Regions from separate parts of the Enterococcus innesii genome, predicted to be linked through region 1. Evidence: predicted binding sites of a transcription regulator. Region 1 holds the regulator's gene; each other region holds the start of a gene.
What was found. The regulator NrdR, encoded in region 1, represses ribonucleotide reductase genes. The targets are predictions, from matches to a motif close to ACACNATATATNGTGT.
Positions count from the first base shown of each region.

Region 1 (7,995 bases):
AACTTCATCAGCCGGTAGCGCATTTTGAAAATCGACTGCTAGTTGCAAAGCGTTGATCATGGTGTCCTTCGCAGTTCCTGGGTGGACATTTTTTCCTTGGATCGTGATTTCAGCTTGCGCCGCATTAAAGGTTTCATATTGCAATTCTCCTACTGGACCGCCATCCATTGTATAGGCAAAATCAACATTGAAATCTTCAACATCGAACTTATCTGCACCAACACCAATTTCTTCATCAGGGCCAAAAGCGACTTTGATTTCCCCATGTTTGATCGTTGGGTTTTTAAGTAAGATTTCCATAGCTGTCATGATTTCTGCAATACCAGATTTATCGTCAGAACCTAATAAAGTGGTACCATCAGTAGTGATCAAGGTTTCGCCAGCATAATTTTTTAAATTCGGAAAATCTTTTGTGTTTAATGTGTATTTTCCTTCTTTATCTAATTTAATGGTCGATTCGCCATCGTAATTTTCGATGATCTGCGGATCAACATTTTCTGCATTAAAATCGGCCGTATCCATATGGGCGATAAATCCAATGGAGCGTACGTCATGATCCAAGTTACTTGGCAATGTCCCAATCACGAAACCATTGGATTCGTTGTAGTGAACATCGCTTAATCCTAATTCTTCTAGTTCTTTTTGCAGTTCTTTGGCAAAAGCGACCTGTGTTTCGGTGGAAGGTGTTGTCGTGCTTGTCGCATCCGAACGGGTTTCTGTTTTTACATAGTTCAAAAAGCGAGGCAATAAATTTTCGTACATAAATAATTCTCCTATCTATAGTCAAATGGATTTGTTGAAGTGGTGGAAGGAACAAAGGTCACAGCCCAGTTCTCTTCTGCTTTCCACTGGTTGAATTTCTCAATAAACCGAGGAATACATTCCTTTTCGATGTTATGCCCTGGATCGATCCCAATCAACCCATTGGCTTGCATGTCATGGGCGAAATGGTAACTGATATCGCCAGTGATGTAGACATCCGCTTGATGGTGTAAGGCATCCGAATAAAAGGATTGGCCACTGCCGCCGCAAATGGCGATTCGCTGAATTTTTTCAGGTGCATCAGGAAAGCTGACGAGGCGTAAAGCAGACAAACCAAAGCGTTCTTTGACACGTGCAACAAACTGATCAAGGGAAAGAGGTTCAGCAAGGTTACCAACCCGCCCGATCCCATAAGTCTTCGGCAAATTGTCTAAGGCATACAGATCATAAGCCGGCTCTTCATATGGATGCGCGGCGATCATTGCCGAAAGCACCTTTTTCTCGATCGTTTCTGGAAAAATGACTTCGATTTTCGCTTCTTGCACCTGTTCTTCTTTTCCAATCTCACCAATCGCTGGATGAGCAGCTTGTTGCGGCGTAAAGCGACCGGTGCCAATCAAGGAATAGCTGGTATTTTGATAATTTCCTTGCTGACCGGCGCCAGCTTTACCTAATGCCTTTCGTAACGCTGGTGCCGATTCAACAGGGGTAAAAACAGCTAGTTTCTTCATTTTTACTTGATGGGTTTGCTTCAAATACGTGTCGGGTTCAACTTCTAATAGTTCACAAAACCAATCGTTCAAACCATCTTCAATAATATCCATATTGGTGTGGGCAGCGTAAACGGCGATATCATGCTTGACGAGATCCATCAACATCTTTTGTTGCGGATCATCTGCCAGCAAGCGGTTCAAAGGCCGAAAGATCGGTGGGTGTTTGGCAATGATCAAGTCGATCTTTTTCTCGATGGCTTCTGCCACCACTTCTGGACGTACATCAAGAGTCATCATGACTCGCTCGAGGGGTTTGTTTAATGTGCCAACATGTAGACCAACAGGATCGCCTTCTTCTGCCAACCATAACGGGCAGTATGCTTCAAAGCGTTTGATAAATTCTTGACCAGAAATCATGCCAACACCTCCTTGATCCATTCGATTTGTTCCTTCAATTCATTCATTTTCTCAGCAGGTGGTTCTTTGGCTTTCTCTAACTCTTTGACCACTCGTTGACGCTGGTTCAATTCATGCTGCCATTTTTTTAGGAAAACTGGATTTTTTTCTTTTAATAAAAAAGGACCAAAAAATAATTGCTGGGTCGTGTACGTCGCTTTTCCAGTTTCCGCAACGATGATTTCATAATTTTTATCATTTTCTTCTAACAGCACTTCATGAATGATCGTAAAATTGTGATCAACAAGCCATTCTCGCAAGGTCCTTTCGCCAACATTCGGTTGTAAGACCAAACGTTTGACCCCCGCTAAGCGATTTTTCCGGCTTCCTTCTTCTAAAATCGAACGTATCAGTGTGCCGCCCATTCCAGCAACAACAACCGTGTCGATTTCATCTGCTGGCTGAACAGCGTCCAATCCGTCTGCTAAGCGCACCACGATCTTCTCTGTGAGCCCGTTTTTACGTACTTGTTTACTGGCAGAATCATAAGGTCCTTGAACGACTTCTCCAGCTACAGCATAAGTGATTTTGTTCTGCAGCATCAATGCCACAGGTAAATAAGCATGGTCGGAGCCGATGTCGGCGATACGTGCTTGGTCGGGAATTTGTTCGCCCACGCAAGCCAAACGATCCGATAATGCATGTTCGTTCATATTGTCACTCCTTCTTTGGTAGTATAACACGCTTTCCATAAATAGAAAAAAATGTGCGTCTTGACTGTGGTGCCATTGCCAAGGCGCACATTGCATTAATCGTTCACTAATTCAACCTTTTGAATCGAGTTACCGGGAATTTGCGGTGGGATCGACATCGTCATGATCGGGACGCCTTGCAGCGACACTTGGACTTTGTCTCCTTCAACTAACTCCTCGATCTCTCCTGAATAGGCCTCGACAGGGACATGGAGAATGACCCCATCATTTTGAAAACTTTGGACGACTTGATCCTCATCTTCAACTGCCGCTACGTCTTTCAAAAATAATTGAAAGGTATCATCCGAACCTGCTTGGGCATCTTCTTGGATAATACCAGTAAAAACCGTCGCTGTTTCGCTCTCTGAAGAACTATTGGCGACGGAACTAGCATTCTCACTTGATTCAGAAGGCGTGTTATCGCCACTTGATGCATTGTTGTTTTCGGGACTGCCACAAGCCGTTAGCAGCAGCACTGTTGCTAAGGACAAGCCTAGAATCAGTTGTTTTTTCATCATCTTCTTCCTCCAGTAATGGTCATTTTTTAGGCATCATTTCGTCGATTTTTGCCCGTCATTTGGATCTCTTGTGTCAAGTAACGAATACGCTCCATAATACGTTTGGCTTTCAATGGTTCGGATTCGCCGCGTTGCGTTACCGAAAGATGCTCTTCCAACTCATGCATGGTAAAATTCGAGGTGAAGAACGTCGGGAGTTGCTCTTGCATTCGGTATTGCAGAATCACACCGAAGACTTCATCACGAATCCAACTACTCATCGCATCCGCACCGATATCATCCATCATTAAGATTGGGGCTTTTTTCACTGCATTCAGCTTATCCCCCACCTGATCTTTGCCGATTGCTTGTTTCATCTCTACTGCAAATGTCGGGAAGTGAACCAATGTCGTCGTATAGCCTGCCTCCGCTAAATCTCTGGCGATCGCGCCAAGCAGATAGGTTTTTCCGATCCCAAAACTCCCCACAAAGTACAGTCCTTTATGAAACTCCTGTGGATTGGCTGTCAACTCACTAATAAAATCAACGGCAGCTGCGATGGCCTCCATTCGGCCAGGCGTTTGCTGATAATCTGCAAAACTTGCTTCTTGTATATCTTTAGGCATATCCATCGCTTTGATGCGACTGCGGATCTCTTCTTGCTTCTGATATGCCAGTAGTTCTTTCGTTGGTACATAGGTGACGTCAATAAAATGAAAATTTAACGCTAAGCGCGGCTCATAGCCCGGTGCGATCATGGATGGATCATTGATGCGGAATTTCCGCTTTTCTTGGACGAACTCATACAGTTTCGCATAGCTTTTTTGAATATCTGCTTCGGTCAATACCTCTTCATTTTCGGCAATAAACGCTTTAACATCAGGATCTTGTAAAACCTCTGCCATCATTGCTGAAAACTGATCACGGTAATTGCGTTTATCCAATAGTTTTCCTAAGTTTTTCCCTACATCTTCCATTACTTGTCACCAGCTTTCTTATGCAAGTAGTTTTGCAGTTTTTTATCTAATTCTGCTTGTCGCTCTGGTGTTAATGCTGTCTCTTCCACTGGTTTTTCAGCCCAAGAAGGCAGCTTTTCTTCGCGAATGATTTTTTTTCCGTTGGTTTGTGGTCGGCTGCGCTTTTCCTTGGCACTTCGAACAAGACTCCGGACATGTTTGATCGCATCTTCTGCCGTACCGATTTTTAATTCTGACCACTGAGCGGCAATATTATTTACATAATTTCCTGACAAAGCGGCGTTGTTTTGGACTACCAAAACGTAATGAACCAAAACATTGATCACACTATTCGGTAATGGTGATCGTTCGACAAGGCTTTTGATCAACCATTGTTCTGAATCTGTCATAAAACTGTTTTTCTCCGCTTTGATCGCTTTTAAAAAGGCGATTGGCGCATTGTTTTCACTTTCTTGAATCAATAATACATCATTTTCTGAAAAACCATTCTGCTTTAGTGTATTGAAGCGGCGTAATTGGCTTTCTGCTTGAGGATCTTCCCTTTTTGTTGTTTTCGTGAAGGTCTGCCGCGATTTTTTCATGATCGCTTGCTCCAGCTTCTTCTGATCGATCTCGCCTGTTGTCAAAGAAACATTGTCCGCCATCAAATCCAACAATTCCAACACATCATAGCCGTATAAAGAATGGTATAGAACTAACTTTTGTCGAAAACTTGGCGTGAAATTAGCGGCACGGATATACCGGCGCTGCGCTTCATATAAAAGAAAGTCCCAATCCAACTGCTTTTCGTCAAGCACCAAGTTCGCATTGGTTTCCTGAAAAGAATCACTGACTGCCTGTAGCGTTTCTTCCTGGGAAGCAAAACGAGCGGTATTTAACCCATAAGCGGCTGAGAAGGATTGAGTCACTTCCTGATAATCGGTTAAAGAACATTGTTTTGGTTGATACAGCTTGACCAGTTGATTAAATTTACGCTCCCCGACTCTTTCCAACAAAAGATAAGCATACAATTCATCTTGAAAAAACGCTGCTGGATGAACCGGTTCTTGCAACCAATACAGATACGAGCACCCGTTTTGAGCATCTGCTTTCTCATACGACTTTAGCAAGCCGATGCCCTCTAAGTTTTGCTTGGCTTTTATGAAGCGAGGCATTCCGGCATTCATGGCATTCAAGATATCTAAATGCACCGTCGTTATCGCCTCCTCACCATAAAAGGTTTGGGCTTGGACATCACTTGCGAGTGTCAAATACAATGCTAAAGCATCACTTTCAATAATTGGTTGATACAAATAAATGAGGGCGTCTTTTCCTTCCGTTGTAAGTGGACGGCTTTTAAACACTTTGTACGTTTGATTCGGTAAACTATTGCCCACTTGCTGTCCCCCTCTATTCTTGTGGTTCTTTCGCTTTCTCGACAATGTCTTGCAGTTCTTTTAAGAAAACTGACATGTCTTTAAATTGCCGATACACACTGGCGAAACGAATATACGCGATCTCATCTAAATCAACTAAATCTTCCATCACATATTCACCAATTTGCGTAGTTGAAATTTCGTTTTCTCCAAGAGCACGAACACGGCTTTCAACATGATCGACGATCGTTTCCATCTGATCCATTGTCACTGGTCGTTTTTCAGCAGAACGAATCAAGCCCCGTAAAATTTTTTCTCGGTTAAATTCTTCACGGGCACCATTTTTCTTGATTACAAGAAGGGGTGCCTCTTCAATACGTTCAAATGTTGTAAAGCGATAGCCGCAATTTTCGCATTCACGACGACGGCGAATCACACGTCCATCATCGGCTTGTCGACTATCAACTACCCTCGAATTGTTATGATGACATTTTGGACATTGCATAGTTCCACCTCATTTTCTCTCTTATGCGCTTACGTTTTCACGTAAAGTCATCGATTTCTATGATTAATTATAACATGAAATCCATTGGTACAATAGCCAAAGTGGTTTATTCTGTTCATTTAATACAAAATTTAAATAATGTTATAACTGTTGTTTTTTTCAATGTAAAAAAACGACAGAAATCTTTCTGCCGTTTCATTTCGTTATTTATCTTTCATTTGCAGCAAAGAAACAAACTCATGCAAATTCTCCGGCTGCTCCAACTGCTGATTACACTGTTGACTATCACGGCAAATATAATTTCCGCGTTTCGTATACGTCCCATCGCCGTTGCTCTTGGTCAAAGAAAGAAACATTGACACATTTCCTTCCTGCTGGCACAAGGGACAAATTCCTTTTTTGACTTCCGTTGACACATGACCGTGAAGCCCTGTAAACCCTTGTTCAGTGGCTATGATCATAAACTTACTTTGACTACCGATATCATCCCAGGCAAGATAAGTGGTTTCCTTCAAATCCACGGAAGCAAAATCAGGTACTTTCAGTTTTTTTACTTTCCGAAACATTTTTTCAATTTGCTTCGTTGTCGGCACCTGAAAGGGGCGAACGTATTCTTTAAGTTCAGCTAACAGCTCGTTACTCCGGCTGATCGTCATTCCTGGTTGGAAGAAAGCAGTTAAAATGGCTCGGGGTGCGGTTTCTTCTTCAGGAAAAAATTGTTCTATGGCGTCTTTTGTCATCGTTTCAACCGTTTTGATCGTTCGAGGATCATTGACCGATTGATACGTTCGTACTAATTGGTATACTTGGTGTTTAATCGCATGAAATTGGTAAGGTTCAATCATTGAAAAGCCTTCTTTCTATTTTCTCATTTATTCTCGCGGCTGTTCTACTTTCTTGACAGTCGTACACAATGCATAAATAAGCATTTGATGACCACCTCCCAATTTCTCTGCTTCTCGCTATGCGATCTTAATGGATTATAATGAGATGTTGAGCAATTGTCAACTGAGCAGTAGTCTCTTGACTCTTCATCCACTCTGGTTAACCAAAAAATGCCTCGTCTAGAAGACGAAGGCATCCGTGTTCAGTTATAATTTATCTTCAATTCCAGTATAATGTTTCAGCTGGTCTGCATCTCGACGATCGGCAGAAGAAATTTTATTGGCATCAGGATTTTCGGCTCGCAACAATTCTTCACTGCTGACATTTTCTGGGGTAGTTCGATCATTGCGGGCATCGCGCTCGTCATTTTGATCTTCTAATTCGTTGACTCTTTTTTGATCGTGCTCTTTCTTGATCTGTCCTTCGTGTGCTTGTTCTTTCCCAGAATGGGCAAGTTCTTCATTATTGGTCCATTCACCGATTTTTTCTTTAGCCTTGCCAACGATCACATCTTTTTCGTCTTTAAAAGTACCCATAGTTTTCATCCCTCCTGTATAGTTTCATCATAACAAGCATTCTGAATTCTGACAAAAGATATGAATGCGATACCAACCGACCAGCGAAATTTGGAAGGATGTGTTATAATAGCAGGTATTATTTTCTGAATATTCTTATAAATGGAGGTGAAGAACCTAATTAGGTTCAATTATCGATGACAGTCCTTGATTTTCAACAGGTTTCATTCATTCGCAACCAGCAATTTTTATTAGAAACTATCAATTGGCAAGTGAAAAAAAATGAACATTGGGCGATTTTAGGCCTGAATGGCGCAGGCAAAAGCTTACTATTGCAACTGATAACAGGAACCTTATGGCCTTCTTCTGGTCAACGAACAGTCCTAGGTGAACGATATGGCAAAACATCTGTCCCGGATCTTCAACGGCGCATCGGTTGGGTTAGTTCCGCTTTACAAAATAAATTTTATGGACGAGATCTTACTGAAGAGATCGTTCTATCTGGGCTTTATTCCAGTATTGGTCTTTATGAAACTTATGATGAAAACCAATTAGACCAAGCAAAAGCGCTTTTGGCTGACTTGGGTCTGACTCATCTGATCCATCGTTCCTATCACGTCCTTTCTCAAGGAGAAAAA
Region 1 is NZ_AP025635.1:204,470-212,464, forward strand. It holds gene pepT (peptidase T) at 1-762, opposite strand, end outside; gene ENLAB_RS01030 (Nif3-like dinuclear metal center hexameric protein) at 774-1,892, opposite strand; gene ENLAB_RS01035 (tRNA (adenine(22)-N(1))-methyltransferase) at 1,889-2,584, opposite strand; gene ENLAB_RS01040 (hypothetical protein) at 2,680-3,141, opposite strand; gene dnaI (primosomal protein DnaI) at 3,168-4,097, opposite strand; gene ENLAB_RS01050 (replication initiation and membrane attachment family protein) at 4,097-5,473, opposite strand; gene nrdR (transcriptional regulator NrdR) at 5,487-5,957, opposite strand; gene ENLAB_RS01060 (FusB/FusC family EF-G-binding protein) at 6,161-6,802, opposite strand; gene ENLAB_RS01065 (hypothetical protein) at 7,049-7,378, opposite strand; gene ENLAB_RS01070 (ABC transporter ATP-binding protein) at 7,555-7,995, shown strand, end outside.

Region 2 (7,995 bases), 960 kb from region 1:
AGAAAACATCAAAGTTTGGGCGGGAGAGTACTCGGAATGTAAAGATGCTGACATCGTCGTTATTACCGCAGGGGTCAACCAAAAGCCAGGACAAACACGGCTTGAATTGATCGATGTGAACGCCGAAATTATGGCAAGCGTCACAAAACAAGTGATGGCTTCAGGATTTGATGGCGTGCTTGTCATCGCTTCAAACCCAGTCGATGTCTTAACTTATCAAGCATGGCGTGTGTCCGGTTTGCCAGCCAATCGTGTCGTTGGTACGGGAACGACCCTCGATACCACAAGACTTCGAAAAGAAGTGGCAGCAAAATTAGCCATCGATCCACGGAATATTCATGGGTATATCATTGGGGAGCACGGTGATTCGGAAGTCGCTGTCTGGTCCCATACAACGATTGGTGGGCAACCGATCGTAGAATTGATCAAGCAAAAGGATCGTTTGACCGTTGCCGATCTAGCGGTTCTTTCTGAACGAGTAAAAAATGCCGCCTATGAAATCATTGATCGAAAACAAGCAACTTTTTACGGAATAGGGATGAGTGTCGCAAGAATCGTTCGAGCGATCTTAAATGATGAGCAAGCGATTCTACCGGTTTCTTCCTACCTTGATGGAGAATATGGCATCAACGATTTATTCACAGGGGTTCCTGCAGTTGTGGACCAAAACGGTGTTCGCGAAATTATTGAATTGACGCTTACTCCTGAGGAAAAACGGCAGTTTGATACTTCGTGTCATCAGTTACGAGCAGTAATTTCCACAATTGGACAAAGCAAAGTCAGCTGATCTCTAGAACACCAGTAATGAAATCCTAGGGTTCGTTTTTGCCAAAGCATGGTTCGACTATTTACGGTCGGCCATGCTTTTTTTACATCTAGCCAAGAATGTTAAAAGGAAATGACGTATTTTACGCGAAACGCCCAATATTCAACTCTCTTTTTTCTCACTCCTTTAGAAAAAAACAGCCTCAGTGAATGACAGAAAAAGAATGATCGATCAACCTTACAAACTTTCCGAGTTGTAAAAAGTGACAAAGTGTCACCTTGTGTGGTATTCTTCAAAAAGTGACACTTTGTCAATATTTGGAAAACAGGAGGAAAGAGCAATGTTTCTGGCTATAAAAGAAATGCGTTATTCAAAATTAAGATATGGGCTGATCGTAGGAATCATGTTTTTGATCGCCTATGTTGTTTTTATATTGTCTGGCTTAGCAACCGGACTTAACTGGGATTTTAAAAAGGCCATCGTCGATTGGGATTCATCCGCGATCGTTTTATCAGAAGATGCGAATGACACATTTGCGGCTTCGCAATTGACGAGAGGGGATGTAGACCGTGTAGAAGGGACCCAAAAAGCTCCGATTGGTTTATACAGCAGTGTCATCACGGTCAACGATGAACAAGTCAATGTGACTGTTTTTGGTACACAAGACGATGCGTTCTTGTTACCAGAAGTTTTAGAAGGCAAGTCATTTTCAAAAGAAAATGAGATCACGATTTCAGAAAACTTAGCAGAAGAAGGTATCAAGGTCGGGGATCAAGTGAAAATCGGGCGTTCAGATGAAACCTTCAAAGTCGTTGGGATCACCCCAGAAACGTCTTATACGGTGTCACCAGTGATTTATACTTCCCTCGATACTTGGACAAAAATGAAGTTTGCTAATCAACCATTTGCATCTGAAAAGGAGCAGCCAATCAATATCATTGTGACCAAATCAAGTGAGCCAAAAGTCGATAACCAAGAAGGAACACCGCTCAAAGTGTTGGCAACGGAAGACTTTATTGAAAAGCTTCCTGGATTTTCTGCCCAAAACTTGACCTTAAACGCCATGATCTACTTCTTGTTTGTTGTTGCAACGGCAATCGTGGGAATTTTCATGTATGTGATCACCCTACAAAAAACGGCGATTTTTGGTGTGATGAAAGCCCAAGGGATTCGGACCAGCTTTATTGCTAAATCAATTATTGCGCAAGCATTTATGGTCGGTGTGATCGGGGTAGCCCTAGCCTTTGCGGCGGCATACGGCACCAGTTTATTTTTACCAGATGCCATGCCATTTTTCTTTGAATTAAAGCAATGGCTGCTTTACAGCGGCATCTTGATTCTCGTGGCAGTTCTAGGCGGCTTATTCTCCATTCGGACGGTCACAAAAGTCGATCCAATCACGGCAATAGGAGGGTAACAAAGATGAAAGACATTTTAGTAATGAAGGATATTATAAAAAAATTTGGCAAGCAACATACGGAAGTAACGGCATTAAAAGGACTGAATTTTCATGTTCAAGAAGGGGAGTTTGTCAGTATCATCGGCCCTTCTGGTTCAGGGAAAAGTACCTTTTTGACCATCGCTGGCGGCTTACAAAGTCCAACATCGGGAGAGATCATCATCAACCAGGTGAACTTTTCCCAATTAAATGAAAAGCAACGAGGGAAGTTGCGTTTTAAAGAGATTGGGTTTATCTTGCAAAGCTCGAATTTGATCCCTTTTCTAACGGTAAAGGAACAATTTTATTTGGTCGACAAAGTTTCAGGAAAAGCCAAGGAAAAGGAACGGATTGATGAATTGCTTGCTTCATTAGATATTCTCGACCTTCAAGACAAGTTTCCCCGCGATTTATCTGGTGGGGAACGTCAACGAGTAGCGATCGGCAGGGCGTTGTTTAATGACCCAAGCTTGATTTTAGCGGATGAACCAACTGCCAGCTTAGACACCGATCATGCGTATGAAGTCGTGAAGTTATTGGTGAAAGAAGCACATGAGAAAAAGAAAGCGACAGTCATGGTCACCCACGACGAGCGAATGATCCAATGGAGTGATCGCATTTTCCGAATGGAAGATGGCAATCTCATCGAACAAAACGCCCCATCAAGAGAAACTGCACAAGTCTGAGTGGAAAAGTAGAGGGATTTGTTTATAATAGAGGGAGTAGATTGCGAATGATGGAGGAGAATCCCTTGCCAAGTACAACATTTTTTCATTTAAAACAAGAGAAAAAAGAAAAAATCGATGCCGTGCTTTTAGAAGAATTTTTCAGCAAGCATATCAGTCAAGTCAAGGTCTCTGCCATCGTCGAAAAATCGCACATTTCTAGAGGGGCGTTTTACAAGTACTTTCAAAACTTAGAAGATGCCTATGACTATGCGATCACCAACTATTCCAACCAAATCCATTCTGCGATTTTTACGTTTATCAATCGCAACAAAAATGATTTTTTCAAAGGGATCGAAGAATACTTGGCTTGGTGCAGTCAATGGTCACCTGAAGATGATCATTGGAAAATGATCCACTTATGTACTCAAAGCAATGCCTGGACGAAGCGCGATGCGATCCCTGACGATTCGCCCATGATTCGCCAGTGGTTGGAGCTGTTGGAAGAAAATCGCTTCACGATCCATGATACGCAAGAAGCCGTCAGTTTCCTTTACTTTATTATGGCGATCGTGATGGATAGTCTGACAGATTTCATTTCGAATGAATGGACCGCAAAAGAGCTGATCAAAGATTTTCGCTATAAGGTGCAATGGATCAAGTATGGAATCAAAGAGCACAACAAAGAGGACAATGAAAAAGAATGAATGCTTCGGCAAGAGGATGGACCAAATACCGCACGCGGCGAAGAAGTTCATTTACAAAGAAAGAGGTGCCCGACAACCGAAGTAGTTGTCGGACACCTCTTTTTTGAGGGAATGATTATTTTTTATTTACACGTTTCGCAATGATTGGCAAGATCAAGCCAATCAAAAGAAAGGCGATCGGTGTAATGATATTTAAGGCCAATTGGAAGAACCAAGCTTGCGGATCTGCCGCATAATCAAGCTTAGGAACCATCCCTAAAATGCAGGCAAAGGCCGTGAACAAGAAGCACCATAAGCCGATCCCAAAGCCAACCTTGGTGTTTTTCACGAATTTATAATCGGAAGTAAAGCGATTGGCGTGTTTGTTGACTAGCATAAAGGCTAAGAAGACCCATAAGTAACGCAATGGCATGACAACTGAATTCAAGTTCAACAACCAACGATACAGTTCGGTCATATTGCCGATTCCTAGTGCTGGAATGATGATCAAAATGCTGACTAGGATACCAGTCATAATATACCCATTTACTGGTGTTCCTTTTTTGTTTAGTTTTGCTAAGCCATTTGGTACAAATTCTGAATCAGCATCAGACAATAATATTTTCAATGGGGCATCAATTGAAAATGCCAACGCAGAAATTTGCGCCAACGCATTGGCGATGGAATAAAGAATGACAAAAAAGTTGCCAATTCCGTAGAAGTTTCCTAGTCGTTGAAAGGCTTCATAAGCGCCGTTGACCATCAAATCTTCTGGAATATGGTTGGCATCAAAAAGCATCCCCATTGCAATCGAGCCGAGCAAGGCACATAATGCCACCATACCGGCTAAAAAGATCATGCCTTTTGGAAATTCTTTGGCAGGATTTTTTGTGTTATTTACGTAAGGCGAGATTTTTTCACAGCCACCTACCGCAAATACCAGCATCGAGATCGTAGTTAAATAGGTAAAGTCAAATTTAGGGATATAGGTTGAAACAGATGACATGTTTGGTGTAGCAATTTCAGCACCAGTCATTGCTGGAGCAGTCACTGCTAAAAGGATAAAAAGAATCGACATCACGAACATGGCTGTTCCGGCGATGTTCCCAATCATTTTTAAGGTCGTCAATCCTTTAGAGGCAATCCATAAAAAGAATAGAAAAATAGCTAAACAAATCAACGAGACTTCCATGGAACCCATCGTCGATACAAATGTACCATTTCCTTTAAATAACCAACTCAATGATACTAAGATTCCTTGGGGTTTTTGTGCCAAATAAGGCACGTGAACGACCCAATAAGTCCAAGCAGCAAAGAAAGCCAACCGCTTTGTTGAAGTTTCTTTGATCCATGAGGAGACCCCACCACTGGACTCTTTGAAGGTCGATCCTAACTGACCAACACTTAATGCATAGGGTACAAAATAAAGAGCCATAATTAATAGCCACGAAACAACAACAGTCAATCCTTGTTGAGCGTAGTTGTTTACAACATTTCCCAGTCCCCAAACAGAGACGAACGCCATTAGCGCAATATTATACCAGCGTAATTGTTTCTCATTCATCGCTTTCTCCTTCTTAAAAAATAATTTTCTGACTGGTTAAAATAGAGCGTTTTTTGAAATTTAGTGAGAAAAAAAGTTTCTTTCCATAAGCGCTTGATCACTATCAAGTTTCTTATGCACTTTTTCACAAATGTCAAAGGTCAAATTGAATAAAAAATTTCACTTGCTTCTTTTTTATCCAGTCGTCGATTTTCCATAGTTAGGATAAACCTCTGAATTCTTTTGGTCAAGAAAAATTAAATTGTTATTTAAAAAAAATAATAAATTTCTGATGATAGCAAAAGCAAACATCATCATTCATTAATAATCTGAAAGAAATCCAACTACATTCGGTCAAGGGCATGGATGAAAGAGGGAGTGTTTCATTTAAATGAATGGATGCATAAAGATGGAATAAACCCTTTCGAAAGGCTTTTCGTTGGTACTTTTGGGTAGTTTTTTAAGTAAAGGAAGCAGGAGAGTAGTCGTAGTTTTTTTGTTTTTCTAAGAAAAATTTTACGCGAACATTCTTTCAAAGAAACACGAAAACAAAGATAGCCGAATGCTTCGTTCCATCGAAATCACTTGGTTTTTTTCGCCAATTTATAGGATGTGGGTGTTATTCGCTCAAACACTGGCCATAAAAGCAGATAAAAGACGAAGTTTTCACTGGCATGGAAGAAATCGAACAGTAGTCCTTGAAGGTAATAGGCAAGAAACGAAGGAAACTGATAAAGCCAAACCTCCATCAACGAAACGATCAAGCCATAAAGAAGTCCGCAAAGTAAGGCAAAAAAAGCTTGCAAGAAGCGGTTTTTCTTGATGATCGGTACTTTTCCAAGCTGATGAAAAAGAACGATGGTGACAGTAAGTGCAGCCAATTGACTGATCGTCCAGGGACCCATACCTAGATAGATATTTGTTCCGAGCAAACTTAGCAAGGCAATCATCAATGCATCGGTTAAGCAGTAAGAAAAAGCCACTAAAAATAAAAGGGCACTCATAGGCTGAACGTTAGGGATAAAGACAAAAACCAACCGTCCAACGATACACGCTGTAGTGAGCAGTGCTAAATGAGAAATTCTTTGAACCGAGAATACCTTGGATTGGGGAGGAAGCATGAAAATCGCCGTCTTTCTAATTGATAATCATTCTCATTATACATGAGAAATAATAAAATTCAAGATTGAAATACACAGTATATAGTACGGTAATGAAAAACAAGCACAATATGTTGTGTTTTAGAAGGCGAGGGAAAGAAATGGACTACAAAAAACAAACGATTGAGAAATTGAACGAGGATATCAAGTTGTTCCAAGAAGTTTCGGCGATCACACCAGAAATGCCCCAAACATTTGAGGGAATCGCTCGTTTGATTATGCTGGATCGTTATTCATACAAGGATCAAACCCATCAAACATTGCGTAAGGATGATTTGGTGATTTTGACAACGAAAGCTGATCCTAAATATCCTGCGCGAGGAATCGGTGTTGTGAAAGCAATCGATGGGGAACTAGTCTCTATCGAAGTGGAAGAGGCCTATCGCTCAGCGTTAGAAGATATTGATGAACAAGCCAATGGACTTGTTAAAAGAAGAAAAAGTGACATTGAAAAACCGTTAGAACTCTTTTTTGAGCAAGTGGCGTATCGTGTAGCCAAAGGGATTTCTGCCAACGAGTCCCATGACCAGGAGCGCTTCTTCGAGGCGTTTTACCAACAAATCGTGGCGCAAAACCTAATTCCCGCAGGCAGAGTACTTTATGGAGCAGGAACAAATTCTCAAGTTACCTACTTCAATTGCTTTGTGATGCCTTTCATCCATGATTCCCGAAAAGGGATTGCTGTTCATCGACAAGAAGTTATGGAGATCATGAGTCGAGGTGGCGGGGTTGGAACCAATGGGTCGACCTTGCGACCAAAATCAAGTGTGGTCCACGGCGTCAGTGGTCGATCTTCTGGAGCAGTTTCTTGGTTGAACGATTTGGCGAACTTGACGAACCTTGTCGAACAAGGTGGTAGTCGCCGCGGAGCGCAGATGATTATGATGGCAGATTGGCATCCAGATATTTTTGCGTTTATTCTTTCTAAAATTCAAAATCCTGCTGTATTGCTTCACCTGAAAAAAACAGTCTCGAATACAGCAATCAAACAACTAATCAATGAAAAACTGCAATTTGACCCTTTGACAAAAATGGAAGAAAGAATGTTCACTTATCTAGCACAACTGCCTGAATCGTCAGATAAGGAACATAATGACATGATCCAAAAGGCCAAAGAAAAATTGCGAATAGGTGGCAGCTATGCGGTAAAAGAAAGTGATTTCTTAACTGGCGCGAATATTTCAGTCTGCTTGACAGAAGAATTCATGGAAGCAGTGAAGACAGATGGATGGTATGAGCTGCGCTTTCCAGATATTGACAATTATTCGGAAACAGAGATGGCGCAATATGATGCAAAATGGGCGGAAGTTGGTGATGTGCGAGAATGGGGAGCTGCTGGTCATAAAGTCAAAACCTATCAAAGGATCAAAGCTCGTGAGTTATGGGATTTGATTACTTTTTGTGCAACGTATTCTGCTGAACCTGGTATTTTCTTTATCGATAATGCCAACAAGATGACGAATGCTACAGCATACGGACAAAAAGTCGTGGCAACCAATCCGTGCGGTGAACAGCCCCTAACCCCTTATGCCGTCTGTAACTTGGCAGCCATCAATCTCGCAAACATGGCGGATCGTCAAAAAGGAACCGTCGATTTTGCCAAACTAAAAGAAACCGTGAAGACAGCGGTTCGTTTCCAAGACAATGTTATTGACGCAACGCCTTACTTTTTTGACAAAAATGAGCAGCAGGCGAAAGGGGAAAGACGTGTTGGGTTAGGGATTATGGGCTTGGCAG
Region 2 is NZ_AP025635.1:2,759,381-2,767,375, forward strand. It holds gene ENLAB_RS12850 (L-lactate dehydrogenase) at 1-787, shown strand, start outside; gene ENLAB_RS12855 (ABC transporter permease) at 1,107-2,183, shown strand; gene ENLAB_RS12860 (ABC transporter ATP-binding protein) at 2,189-2,890, shown strand; gene ENLAB_RS12865 (TetR family transcriptional regulator) at 2,938-3,576, shown strand; gene ENLAB_RS12870 (APC family permease) at 3,692-5,119, opposite strand; gene ENLAB_RS12875 (hypothetical protein) at 5,680-6,219, opposite strand; gene ENLAB_RS12880 (vitamin B12-dependent ribonucleotide reductase) at 6,360-7,995, shown strand, end outside.
Region 2: ENLAB_RS12880 (vitamin B12-dependent ribonucleotide reductase) is a predicted target of NrdR. The motif match lies at 6,323-6,338, and genes of this name have one in related genera.

Region 3 (7,995 bases), 440 kb from region 1:
TTTGATCACAACGGCGATCATCACTGGATCAGTTGTTGGAAGAATGCGGTTCTCTGCTATTTTCCTATTTATTGGCTTCTGGCTGGTTTTCGTGTATTTTCCAATGGCGCATATGGTGTGGGGCGGCGGCTTCTTAGATGCGATCGGCTCGATCGACTTTGCAGGAGGCAATGTCGTTCATATCAGCTCAGGAATCAGTGGGTTAGTCTTAGCGATCGTTGTCGGCAAACGACGAGAATTTCATCAAACGGAATATCGACCTCATAATATTCCCTTTGTTGTTCTAGGAGCGGGATTGCTATGGTTCGGTTGGTTTGGCTTTAATGCCGGCTCTGCTCTAGCAGCTGATGGCCTAGCGATCCACGCCTTGATGACCACGAATACGGCAGCAGCCAGTGCGATGCTGTCTTGGATGTTGATTGAAAAACTCGTCGTGGGCAAACCGACGATCGTCGGTGCTTGTACCGGAGCAGTGGTGGGCTTAGTTGCCATTACTCCAGGGGCGGGGTTTGTCTCCCTTTGGTCTTCCTTTATCATTGGCGCTTTAGTCAGTCCATTTTGTTACTTCTTTATTTCTGTCATCAAACATCGATTAGGCTTAGATGATGCTTTGGATGCCTTTGGGTGCCATGGGGTAGGCGGAATCTTTGGCGGTTTGATGACCGGGATTTTTGCTGATCCAGCTGTTGGTGGACATTCAGGATTGCTTTATGGCGGTATTGATCTTTTTATCGCACAGGCCGAAAGTATCGTGTTCACGATTTTGTTTGCCGGTATCCTATCCTTTGTCATTATCATCTTGATCAAATGGGTGATACCGATTCGGGTCTCTCAGCAAGAAGAAGCGGTGGGGATGGATCGGATCGAACATGATGAAACGGCCTATCCTACCTTTATGGGGTTAGATTCTTAAGAGTGGAGGAGCAGTCATGAAAAAAGTTGAAGCGATTATTCGCCAAGAAAAATTAGAGGAGCTAAAAGCCGCATTGGATCAATCGGATCTGATCAGCGGGATGACGGTCAGTCAAGTTCTCGGATGTGGCAATCAAAAAGGCCTAAAAGAGTTTATTCGTGGCCAAGAAGTGATCACGACTCTTTTACCAAAAGTAAATGTCCGTTTCGTTTTAGCAGATGAAAAAGTTAACGATGTGATTGAGTTGATTTTATCGATCTGTCGAACAGATGAAGTCGGTGATGGCAAAATATTCGTCTACCCGTTGGAAGAAGCGATTCGGATTCGCACCAATGAACGAGGGGAAGCCGCCTTATAACAGAAATTCTTAGACTATGAACTTTGCAGCAAAAGCAGTAAACGTAGAGGGAAGGACCAATGAAAATTGGTCCTTTTTGCGTGCTTCGCTTGATTCCTTGCTTGATAGGGAACCTCTGTTCGTTTATAATGAGAAGTGAGGTGAGCAACGATGTCGGAACTGCAATTTCCCTTAAAAAATGATACGAGCCGCAAAATTATTCATATTGATATGGATGCTTTTTTTGCTTCGGTGGAAGAACGGGATGATCCTGAGTTGGCCAAGCATCCCCTCGTGATTGCCCGTCACCCAAGCGATACTGGCGGACGAGGAGTGGTCACGACAGCGAATTATTTGGCGCGACAATATGGTATCCATTCGGCAATGAGTGCGCAAAAAGCCTACGAGCTTTGTCCGCAAGCGATTTTTAAACCGGGGAATCATCAGAAGTATCGTGAAGTGTCCCAGCAAGTCAGAGAAATTTTTCACCGATACACCGACATCATCGAACCAGTTTCTATCGATGAAGCGTATCTAGATGTGACAGTTAACAAAATCAACTGTCCTTCAGCAATTAAGATCGCTCGTTTGATTCAACGAGATATCTGGCAAGAGACTCATTTGACCTGTTCGGCGGGTGTCAGTTACAACAAATTCTTGGCAAAACTATCTTCCGATTATCATAAACCACGAGGATTAACGGTGGTGATGCCGGATGAGGCAGTAGCCTTTTTACACCAACTACCCATCGATAAATTTCATGGGATCGGGAAGAAAACTGTCCCCAGAATGCATGAGTTAGGCATTTTTACAGGAGCCGATCTATACGCTTGGAGTGAGATGGCGTTGATCCGCGAATTTGGCAAAATGGGGTATTCCTTGTATCGGAAAGTTAGAGGAATCCATGATTCACCAGTCAGTGTGACCAGAGAACGAAAATCAGTTGGAAAAGAGCATACATACGGCAATCCATTAACTAGTGAAGAACAAGTTTTGAGCCAATTACGGGCTATCGCAGAAGAAGTCGAAAGATCACTGAAGCGCACACAAAAACATGGCAAAACAGTCGTGTTAAAAGTCCGTTACAGTGATTACTCTACGATCACCAAGCGAGTGACCTTGCCAACCTATGTTCATAAAAAAGAACAGCTATTTTCCGAAGCAAGTCTGATCTGGGAAGAAATTTTAGGTTTGGAAAAAGGCATCCGTCTTTTGGGGATCACCGTCACAAATCTTGATCCACTGACCTATGAAAATATCGTACTGCCCTTATGGCAACTATCTGACGAGCAGTAGGTAAAAGAGGAGGAGCAAAATGACACTCTATCAAGTATATGACACGATGGTTGGGTTGGCTGATCAGGAGCGAAGTGAAAAAATGGCCGCCTACATGCGGCATCAGTTTGATTTTCTGGGCATTCCTGCGCCGTTGCGCCGCCAGCAAGAAAAAACAGCCTTTAAAGCAGCAAAACAAACGAAAACGGTCGATTGGGATTTTATCGATCATTGTTGGCAAAGTAACTATCGAGAACACCAGTACTTTGGGATTGATTATTTAGTGGTGATGGAGCCCTTTTTAATAGCCGTTGATCTAGCAAAAATTGAACAGTTGGTCATAACGAAAGCTTGGTGGGACAGCGTGGACGCACTGAGTGAGGTCGTCAGAAAACTTGTTCGCCGATTGCCAGCGTTAAAGGTTGAGATGCTTCGTTGGAGTCTTGACAATAATCTTTGGCTACGGCGCGTGGCGATTCTCCACCAACTGTTGCAAAAAGAACAGATGGATCAACCATTGCTAGAAGAGATCCTTGTCAACAATTTGGGTAGTTCTGAATTTTTTATCAACAAAGCCATTGGCTGGACCTTGCGAGATTATGCCAAGACAAATCCTCAGTGGGTTCAAGATTTTCTCCTGCGCTATCAAACAAGTCTGGCGCCTTTGACGGTTCGTGAAGCGAGTAAGTACCTTTAAAAAGTAGCTTTACTGGCTGAATATAGCAATAAAAAACACCGTGCAGTATCTTTTTTGAAAGATGCACGGTGTTTTGATCGTTAAATTTGTTTTTTGATTTGTTCGTAGCTTGCTTCCGCATCTTTGCACTTTGCCCAGATAACCGCTTTTCCTTGTTCGCGGGATGCAGCAAGATCAATGATTCGTTGATTGCTGCTGCCACGAAATTGCAAGTTTAGGTTTCGCTTACTGAGTTCAAAGCGGCCGTCCACCAAAATATCGATTTTGGATAAGAGTTCCAGTTTATCAGGTGTTTCCAAAAGCAATTCTTCATAGGTGTAGCCGGACCAGCTCCAAATATCTTTGCTGTGCCCGAACTCAGCACGAACGCGATCAACGACTTTCAGACAGACTGTCGTGTTTAAGAAAGGTTCGCCGCCTAGGAGCGTCAGTCCTTGAACATACTCATGTCGCAGATCTTCAATGATTCGATCCTCTAGTTCTTGCGTAAAAGGTGTCCCATAGCGAAAGTTTTGGACGGCTTTGTTGAAACAGCCTTCACAAGCAAACAGACAGCCGCTCACATACAAACTATTTCGAATGCCTTCACCATCCACAAAGTTGAAGGCTTTGTAATCAGCAATATAATTTTGACTGTACTCGTTTGCTTTCCATTCTTGGGGCTTAGGATTTCTCATAAGAAAACTTCTTTCTATTGTGAATTACAGGGGTTGGTCTTCGATAAAAGGAGTGTAGAGGAAATCTAACACTCCTTTTATGATTATTCTTGCAAATGTTTGACCCGAGCAGAGATTTCTTTGTGACGACCGTTGACCATTGGACGAGCTTGAGGATTTCCAAGATACCCACAGGTTCTTTTGACAACATCACAACTTTTTGGATCGTGATTGCCACATTGTGGACATTCAAAGCCTCGTTCGGTTGGATTAAAGTCTCCTTCATATCCGCACTCGTAACAGTGATCGATAGGGGTATTTGTTCCAAGATAAGCGACCCGATCGTATGCGTAATCCCAAACCGCTTCTAACGCTTTTGGATTTTGCTGCAAGACTGGATATTCACAGTAATGAATAAAGCCACCAGAACAGTATTTTGGATAGTCCTTTTCAAAATCAAGTTTCTCAAATGGTGTCGGATTTTTCCGCACATCATAGTGGAAGCTGTTCGTATAATATTCTTTGTCGGTAATGTTTTCAACTTCACCGAATTTTTCGGTATCTAAGCGACAGAAACGATCAGTCAGGCTTTCACTTGGCGTAGAGTACACGCTGAAATGATAACCGTATTCATCGCCCCAGGCATCCGCATGAGCTTTCAATTCTTTCACGATCGCCATCGTAAAGGCTTTTGCTTCTGGGTCTTGTTCCCAAGTTCCGCCATAAAAAGCAGAAGCAGCTTCGTATAAACCAATGTAGCCAAGTGAAACAGTGGCCCGTTTATTTTTGAATAATTCGTTGACATTGTCTTTGCGATCCAAACGTTCACCGAAAGCCCCATACATATAAAGGATCGGCGCATTGGCGGGACTCGCTTCTTTACAGCGTTCTACGCGATAGACAAGGGCATCTTTAACGATTTGCAGACGGTCCTCCAGCAGCGACCAGAATTTTTCTTGATCGCCATTTGCTTCTAAGGCGATCCGTGGAATATTCAATGTCACGACACCTAGATTCATCCGACCGACATTGATTTCTTCACCACGTTCGTTTTTCCAGCCTTGCAAGAAAGAACGACAGCCCATCGGCACTTTAAAGCTACCGGTCAATTCAACCAATTTATCATAATTCAAAATATCCGGGTACATCCGTTTAGTGGCACATTCTAATGCCAGTTCTTTGATATCGTAATTTGGATCGGTAGGGGCCAAGTTGACCCCGCGGCGAATACTAAAAATCAATTTTGGGAAAATAGCGGTGCGCTTTTCACTGCCTAACCCGTTGATGCGGATTTGGAGAATCGCTCGTTGAATTTCCCGTTCGAACCAGTTGGTTCCTAAACCAAAGCCAAGGGAAGTAAACGGCGTTTGTCCGTTCGAGGTGAATAACGTATTGATTTCGTATTCTAGACTTTGCATTGCATCATAGATATCTTTGCGGGTTTTGCTCTTCGCGTACGCTTCCCGACGTTCGGGTGTCTCGATCCATTCTTCGGCATCTTTTAGATGCTTTTGATAATTCAACTCAGCAAAAGGAGCCAATAATTCATCTGTTCGATCAGCAGAACAGCCGCCATATTGACTCGATGCTACGTTTGCAATGATTTGTGAGATTTGAGCGGTGGCCGTTTGGATCGATTTTGGCGACTCCACTTCGGCGTTCCCAATTTTAAACCCATTATTTAGCATGCCTTTAAAATCGATCAGACAGCAGTTGGTCATTGGTGTGTAAGGATGATAATCCAAGTCATGGTAATGAATGTCGCCTTTTTGATGGGCATTTGCCACGTGAGGAGGCAGCATTTTCAAACCGATCGATTTTCCTACGATCCCGGCGGTCAAATCACGTTGTGTGTTGAACACATTGCTATCTTTATTGGCATTTTCATTGACGACCGATTGATCTTTATTCATCAATTTGTTGATCGTAAAGTTGATGTCTGTTGCTTTGCTGCGCTCGAAATCACGATGGGTCCGATAGTTGATATATTCTTCAGCCAAGGCATACTCGTTTTTTGCTAATAAGATATGCTCGACGATATTTTGAATCTCATAGATTTTTACATTTGTACGAAAACGTTCCGCGATCTCGTGATCGACACTGTCAACGATCTCGGTGATTTTTTCGTGGTCGATGGGAGAAAGCTCGCCGTTGACTTTTCTTAGGGCTTTCACTAACGCATCGTAAATTTTTTGATCATCAAAATCGACAAGCCGTCCATCACGTTTTACGATTTTTAACTGACGCAAAGCGGACTGTCTTTCCAACCCTTGCTCAGGATTTCTCTTAATGTTCATCATTTCTACCACTCCTTATCTTCCTCAATATAATAAAACATATTATAGAAATGAGCAACTATATATAGTGGTTAATAAGGGATAGTAAATTGGATATACACAATATATGGTGTATATTCATTGAGGTGTTTTCTGAGAAAACTGATAAGATTAAGGATTTGGTTGTTCCATGTTTCACATAATGAATAAAAAACTTTTTTAAATTTATTTTTTCTCTGTTTTTAAGCAGAACGATTCAATGAAAAGTATGCTACCATAAGGAGAGAATTTTTTTTAAGGAGGGTTCTATGTGAAAAATATGATTGATGTGAAGCATCTGACCAAAAGTTACGGCACTCGTTTCAATCAAACCAAAGTATTAGATAACCTTTCTTTTGCAGTGGATCAAGGAGAATTTGTTGGGGTTATGGGACCAAGCGGTGCTGGGAAAACGACCTTGATGAATCTGTTGTCTTCTATCATGCGACCTAGCTTAGGCTCGATCTATATCGATGGCAAAGACATTACCCGAATGTCGGAAAAAGCCCTCAGCGATTTTCGGCGTCAGCAGATTGGCTTCATCTTTCAAGATTTTAATCTTTTAGAGACATTGACAGCCAGGGACAATATCCTGCTTCCGTTAGCCATTGATCGCTTGCCCGTGAAGGAAACCCAAGTACGTATCGAGGAGACGGCCAATTTGTTAGGGATCGAACACTTATTGGATCGTTACCCAGAAGAATTGTCTGTAGGGCAAAAACAAAGGGTTGCTGCTGCTCGCGCAATCATCAGTCGTCCGGCGGTCCTTTTTGCTGATGAACCCACCGGAGCCCTTGATTCAAAAGCGGCGACAGAATTGTTACGGTATTTGGCACAAATCAATCAACAAGAGAAAACAACGATCTTGATGGTCACTCATGATCCTTTCACCGCCAGCTACTGCAATCGGATTTTATTCATCCGCGATGGCGTCTTCTTTGCAGAAGTTGTCAAAAAAGGCAGTCGTCAGGAATTTTTCGAAAAAATCATCGATATGCAGGCAACGATTGGAGGCGGTCCGCGCCATGTTGTTTAAAATCGGCTGGCGGAGTTTTTTGCGGCAGTTTCGCAATTATATGGTGTATTTTATCTGTATGATGACTGCCGTGATGATTTTCTATTCATTTAATGCTTTGATGAACGATCGTCTCTTGAATCAAAGAGTTCAGCAAGATATCCGGATCGAAGGGGTATTAGGATTCGGCAGCAGTGTGGTAGCATTTGTTGTCTTGTTTTTTATGCTGAGTGCCAATCATTTTTTTCTTAGCCAGCGACAAAAGGAAATCAGTGTCTATCAGCTTTTGGGGTTACGACAAGGTCGTCTTGCTTGGTTGCTGCTGCGGGAAACGTTTCTACTGAATTTTTTCTCTTTAGTAACCGGTATTTTTATGGGAATTATTTTTTCGAAATTCTTTTCAATGATTTTGATTCGGGCAATGGGCCTAAATTTAACCAGTCATTTCTTTAATTCCCCACAATCGATTTTTTCGACGGTCTTTGTTTTTATCGCGGCGATGATCATTTTGAGTATTCAAGTGATCCTTTTTGTTTGGCGTACCCCAATGAGTGAATTGATCAAGACCGAATACCGCTTACCGATCAAAAAAATGAAAATGACTCCGTTTCGTTCCTTAATGGGGGTTCTAGGTCTGATTTTACTTGGAGTAGGCTACTATCTGTCATTAACCCTGCGGGAAACTTGGACCAACTATATCACGTATACACAAGACTTTTCAGCGATTCTATGGATCCCTTTACTGATTCTATTTTGCTGTGTAACGGCAACCTATCTCTTTTTTGAT
Region 3 is NZ_AP025635.1:3,279,214-3,287,208, forward strand. It holds gene ENLAB_RS15335 (ammonium transporter) at 1-913, shown strand, start outside; gene ENLAB_RS15340 (P-II family nitrogen regulator) at 930-1,271, shown strand; gene dinB (DNA polymerase IV) at 1,422-2,546, shown strand; gene ENLAB_RS15350 (DNA alkylation repair protein) at 2,566-3,222, shown strand; gene nrdG (anaerobic ribonucleoside-triphosphate reductase activating protein) at 3,303-3,899, opposite strand; gene nrdD (anaerobic ribonucleoside-triphosphate reductase) at 3,983-6,178, opposite strand; gene ENLAB_RS15365 (ABC transporter ATP-binding protein) at 6,465-7,229, shown strand; gene ENLAB_RS15370 (FtsX-like permease family protein) at 7,219-7,995, shown strand, end outside.
Region 3: nrdD (anaerobic ribonucleoside-triphosphate reductase) is a predicted target of NrdR. The motif match lies at 6,273-6,288, and genes of this name have one in related genera.